2 regions of the Staphylococcus simulans genome follow, and region 1 is predicted to be linked to the other one. Evidence: a T-box and tRNA genes for the amino acid it is inferred to sense, from the RefSeq annotation. Region 1 holds a T-box; the other holds one or more tRNA genes.

Region 1 (3,214 bases):
GTAATGGCTTCAGCATTATGCAAGCCATCTAAAGCACCAGAATTTACATGTGGACCATCGCCAGTGTATGCCGCTTCTGAAATATCTCCGCCTTCAATAACTTCTTTGATTGGCAAATCAAATTTTTGTGCGAATTCATAGTCACGTTCATCATGCGCAGGAACAGCCATCACAGCACCTGTACCATAAGATGATAAGACATAGTCCGCAATCCAGATTGGTAATTTTTCACCAGATAATGGATTAATCGCATAAGCACCAGTAAATACACCTGTTTTGTCTTTTGCTAAATCTGTACGTTCCAAATCAGATTTCATAGAAGCATCTTTTTGGTATTTTTCCACTTCTGCTTTATGATCTTCTGTTGTAATTTGAGAGACTAACTCATGTTCTGGACTTAATACTGCGAAAGTCGCACCATAAATAGTGTCTGGACGTGTCGTAAACACATCAATTTTACCGCCATGATTTTCAACTTCAAACGTAACTTTTGCCCCTTCAGAACGACCAATCCAGTTACGTTGCATATCTTTAATTGATTCAGGCCAATCTAAATCTTCTAAGTCTTCTAATAAACGGTCTGCATATTCTGTAATACGAAGTACCCATTGACGCATAGGACGACGATATACTGGGAAACCACCACGTTCTGAAACGCCATCTACAACTTCTTCGTTAGATAAAACCGCTTTAAGCTCAGGACACCAGTTCACAGCTACTTCATCAACATAAGCTAAACCTTTATTGAACAGTTGGATGAATACCCATTGTGTCCATTTATAATAGTCAGGATCTGTTGTGCTTAATTCTCTATCCCAGTCATAACTGAAACCTAATTCTTGAATTTGGCGTTTAAACGTTTGAATATTCTTTTTAGTGAATTCACGTGGATCATTACCTGTATTCAACGCATATTGTTCTGCTGGTAAACCGAAAGCATCCCATCCCATAGGATGTAACACGTTGTACCCTTGCATACGTTTGTAACGTGAAATAATATCTGTTGCTGTATAACCTTCAGGGTGCCCAACATGAAGTCCAGCACCTGATGGATACGGGAACATATCTAAAGCATAAAATTTCTTTTGACCCAAGTTATCGTTCGTTTTGAACGTTTTGTGTTCTGCCCAATAATCTTGCCATTTCTTCTCAATTTCTTGATGATTAAAACTCACTTTGCTTTCCTCCTAATAAAAAAATACAACTCAAACTATTATGCTTTGCTTATGAAGGACGACATTGTGCCGCGGTACCACCTTCATTCGTATCTTCTACGCACCTCATACATAATAGCTCGAGCTGTATTATTCTTAATATAATCGTTGGTAAGTTCATTTAAATGACTTAACTGGTTTGCACCGAACACCAGCTCTCTTGATAAGTCCATTAAATTACTACTCCATATACACTTATAACTATATTTTATTCTAACTCTTAATGCAAGTCTTAAATTCCTAGTCACCGCTTCTATTCTCATTGATATATAAATGAAGTTTTTCTACGTCCCTGCTTATCCATAAAAAGAAAAAACAAGATATACCACGTATACCTTGTTTAAACATCAAATTCATCTGGTGATAAACGTTTATCATATATAAATAAGAAAAACATCGAAATAAACAATAAGCCCATCATCGTTAAGAACATGGCTTGCATATTGAAACTGTCAACTAAAATACCGCCGATTAAAGGTCCGAATGCTTTACCGACCGTCGCTGCTGAATTAACAATACCTTGATAAGCACCTTGTTTACCTTCAGGCGCTAATTGATTCGCAATAGTTGGAACGGCTGGCCATACGAACATTTCACCAAGCGTTAAAATAATCATCCCAATCACAAATACTGAGAATTGCTCCGCAAAGCTTGTCACAAAGAATGACACGATGAATACGCAAATTCCGACAAACATCTGTTTCTTCAAATTACCTCTAAGTAAGCGAATAACCGGATAAATTAATGGTTGGGCTACTAAGATCATAATACCGTTAATTGTCCATAGAACACTGTATTGAGACAATGAAATATTCATTTCTTGAGTGAATGAAGCGATAGTACTTTCCCATTGAATATATGCAATCCAACAAATTGAAAACATAACACAAAGTAATAACAAAGCCACAAAACGTTTGCGATATTTCTTTTGTGCCCATTGATTTGCATCGGGTATTTTAACTTTACCGCGATATTGTAAATTAAATTGTGTCACTGCTACGATAAAGAATGCGACATACATTAACAAGTTTGCGATGAAAATGTAATTAAAGCTGAGTTCAGCTACATACCCAGCAATAGCAGCACCAAATGCGACACCTAAGTTTTGTGCTAAATAGATGGCATTAAAAGTTTGGCGTCCACCATTCGGCCAAACTGCACCTGCCATCGCATAAATTGCCGGGATAATGATACCACCCCCAAATCCTAACATGACTAACCATACCGCATATAAAGGCCATCCATGATAGAAATTCAATAATGTCGTTGCACATAAACAAATCACTGCACCGCTCATAATCGTAATAAAACCACCGAGCTTATCAAAGAAAAAGCCACCTAATAAGTTCCCGACAACCATACCTAAAGAGTTGATCATTAAAACCATTCCGGCAGTCGTCAAACTCTTCCCTAATTCCTGACTCATATAAATCGTATTTAAAGGCCATAAAAAACTAGCACCCATAATATTGATGGCCATACCAATAACTAACCACCAAATGGATTTAGGCATATTCATACTGTTCCACCCGCTTTCTATTCTTTTTATCTTTTTCTCAGGCAAAAACGTTCTGTATTTTTACCAATAAAAATTTCGCAAACAGAGACAAATAACTGTAAGCGAAACGTGTTTAGGATTTATATTGAATTGAATTTTGGATTTTGCAACCAAATCATCTTACTATAATTTTCAAATGAATAAAAGACCTAATTCGGATTTTCTCCTCAACATGTCCCTTCAATTTATGGTAAAATCTTACAATGGATTAATTTAAGAAAGGAAAATGTCATATGGGTCGATATTTTACGTATGCATTTGAAGATAAACGTTATCATACATGGAATTACCATTTAAAAAATAGATTCGGACAAAAGATATTTAAAGTCGCATTAGATGGAGGCTTTGATTGCCCAAACCGAGACGGCACTGTTGCACATGGCGGTTGCACATTCTGCTCAGCTGCAGGAAGTGGTGACTTTGCGGGAAATCGTGCAGATCC
Region 2 (3,214 bases), 190 kb from region 1:
AACCCAACATCTCACGACACGAGCTGACGACAACCATGCACCACCTGTCACTTTGTCCCCCGAAGGGGAAAGCTCTATCTCTAGAGTTGTCAAAGGATGTCAAGATTTGGTAAGGTTCTTCGCGTTGCTTCGAATTAAACCACATGCTCCACCGCTTGTGCGGGTCCCCGTCAATTCCTTTGAGTTTCAGCCTTGCGGCCGTACTCCCCAGGCGGAGTGCTTAATGCGTTAGCTGCAGCACTAAGGGGCGGAAACCCCCTAACACTTAGCACTCATCGTTTACGGCGTGGACTACCAGGGTATCTAATCCTGTTTGATCCCCACGCTTTCGCACATCAGCGTCAGTTGCAGACCAGAAAGTCGCCTTCGCCACTGGTGTTCCTCCATATCTCTGCGCATTTCACCGCTACACATGGAATTCCACTTTCCTCTTCTGCACTCAAGTTTTCCAGTTTCCAATGACCCTCCACGGTTGAGCCGTGGGCTTTCACATCAGACTTAAAAAACCGCCTACGCGCGCTTTACGCCCAATAATTCCGGATAACGCTTGCCACCTACGTATTACCGCGGCTGCTGGCACGTAGTTAGCCGTGGCTTTCTGATTAGGTACCGTCAAGGGGTGCATAGTTACTTACACCCTTGTTCTTCCCTAATAACAGAGTTTTACGATCCGAAGACCTTCATCACTCACGCGGCGTTGCTCCGTCAGGCTTTCGCCCATTGCGGAAGATTCCCTACTGCTGCCTCCCGTAGGAGTCTGGACCGTGTCTCAGTTCCAGTGTGGCCGATCACCCTCTCAGGTCGGCTACGTATCGTTGCCTTGGTAAGCCGTTACCTTACCAACTAGCTAATACGCCGCGGGTCCATCTATAAGTGACAGCAAAACCGTCTTTCATCATGAAACCATGCGGTTTCATGTGTTATCCGGTATTAGCCCCGGTTTCCCGGAGTTATCCCAGTCTTATAGGTAGGTTACCCACGTGTTACTCACCCGTCCGCCGCTAACGTCAGAGGAGCAAGCTCCTCGTCTGTTCGCTCGACTTGCATGTATTAGGCACGCCGCCAGCGTTCATCCTGAGCCAGGATCAAACTCTCCATAATAATTTATGATGTTTGACTAGCTCATAAAAACTAATTGTTTTAAAACGTCCTTAAGACGTTTGTTAATTTGGAATTAACGTTGACATATTGTCATTCAGTTTTCAATGTTCATTAAATGTTTCAATGGAGCGGGTGATGGGAATCGAACCCACAACATCAGCTTGGAAGGCTGAGGTTTTGCCATTAAACTACACCCGCATATATTCGTAAATTAATGAAATGTTGATGCGGCCGAGAGGACTTGAACCTCCACGGGATCTCTCCCACTAGGCCCTCAACCTAGCGCGTCTGCCATTCCGCCACGACCGCTTGGGTTTGATTTCATTAATCATTTATTTTAACAACGTACTCTATTGTAACACTCTCGTAATATCATGTCAATAACTTTTTAAAAGTTTTTAACAAAGCGTTAAAATTCGTTTCAAATATTTAATGTCGTTTTTTTAGGACATGAACTATCATATAACATTCTCAGAGTTGAGTCAACACTAAAGTTCATATTTCCTTGTTTTTATTTTAATCGTAGTAAAAAACCGAGCATCCAAGGCATAACACCTTAGATACTCGGTATTGATTACTATAATTTCTTTTGTAGTTTTAACTTACCGTGACAATGACCACAAACCATCTTTCGTGTATTCACTTTTTTAATGCGCAAGAAAGATTTTTTGCATGATTGACATTGATATACATAGTTCGCCCGTTCTTCATAACTTTTAACAGCACTGCAAAATCTTGGTGCACCAACTTTTTGACTTAACTGCTTAAAATCTTTGTCTTTATGTTGGTAACCTCGTTTTTGCAGATGGAGATGATAATGACATAGTTCATGTTTGATAATATCAATAATAGCCGCTTCTCCAAACTGTTCATATTGTTTCGGATTGATTTCGATATTATGAGACTGCAACAAATATCTTCCGCCTGTTGTTCTTAACCTATTATTGAAATAAGCCTCGTGTTTGAATTCCCATCCAAATGATTGTCTGGAAATTTTCTCTGTAAGTTGTTGCAACTTCTCATTATCCATCCAGTTATTACTCATTAGGATTAATCATTGTCAATGAAACTTTATTTTTTACTGTATCTGTATCAAGTACCCAAACATCTACAATATCTCCTACATTGACAATATCCATTGGATTTTTCACGAAACGTTTCGCTAATTGAGATATATGCACTAAGCCATCTTGTTTAACACCGACATCTACAAATGCACCAAAGTCAACGACGTTTCGAACAGTACCGCTCAATTTCATTCCTTTGGTTAAATCTTCTAAAGATAATACGTTGGATTTTAAAATCGGCGTTTCATATTCATCACGTGGATCTCGATTAGGTGCTATCAACGCAGCCACAATGTCTTCTAAAGTTGGTAGACCTACGTTTAATTGCTCAGCAGATTGTTTTAAGTCTAGTTTGTTCAATACCTCTTTAAGATGAGTTGTACCTAGATCTTCTGCACTCAAACCTTGTTGCTCTAATAATTGATATGCAATCGCATAACTTTCAGGGTGAATTGATGTATTATCTAACGGCTCTTTACCATTTACAATACGTAAGAATCCGATACTTTGTTCAAATGTTTTAGGGCCTAGACGTTTTACTTTGGCAATTTGTTTGTGATGGTTAATGACACCATTTTCTTCGCGATAATCAATAATGTTTTGTGCGATTTGCGGTGATAAACCTGAAACATGTTGCAATAATGAACGTGAAGCTGTATTCACATCTACGCCAACTTGGTTAACGGCTGTTTCTACTACGAAATTTAAAGCATTTTCAAGTGCTTTTTGGTTAACATCATGTTGATATTGACCTACACCAATTGATTTTGGATCAATTTTTACTAATTCACTCAACGGATCTTGTACACGACGTCCTATGGAAACAGCACTTCTTTCTTCTACTTGGAAATCAGGAAATTCTGTTCTTGCGATTTCAGATGCAGAATAAACAGACGCACCCGCTTCGTTCACAATAATAAATTGAACATCTAAGTTATGTTTTTGAATTAAATCAGCCACAAATTGTTCAGTTTCACGACTTGCCGTACCATTACCAATAGCTACTAATTTAACATCATAATCATTGATAAATTGTAAAAATGTTT

What was found. The T-box of region 1 lies ahead of leuS (leucine--tRNA ligase). A T-box ahead of a tRNA ligase gene usually reads a tRNA of that ligase, here a tRNA-Leu.
Region 2: it has a tRNA-Leu gene. The T-box ahead of leuS (leucine--tRNA ligase) is inferred to sense a tRNA for this amino acid. The anticodon was not compared.

The regions. Positions count from the first base shown of each region.
Region 1 is NZ_CP095100.1:1,180,979-1,184,192, reverse strand. It holds gene leuS (leucine--tRNA ligase) at 1-1,175, opposite strand, end outside; T-box leader at 1,227-1,417, opposite strand; gene MUA87_RS05510 (MDR family MFS transporter) at 1,555-2,733, opposite strand; gene MUA87_RS05505 (tRNA modification radical SAM protein MnmL/YtqA) at 3,006-3,214, shown strand, end outside.
Region 2 is NZ_CP095100.1:990,956-994,169, reverse strand. It holds rRNA gene MUA87_RS04435 (16S ribosomal RNA) at 1-1,101, opposite strand, end outside; tRNA gene MUA87_RS04430 (tRNA-Gly) at 1,226-1,299, opposite strand; tRNA gene MUA87_RS04425 (tRNA-Leu) at 1,328-1,410, opposite strand; gene MUA87_RS04420 (SprT family protein) at 1,679-2,131, opposite strand; gene MUA87_RS04415 (Tex family protein) at 2,139-3,214, opposite strand, start outside.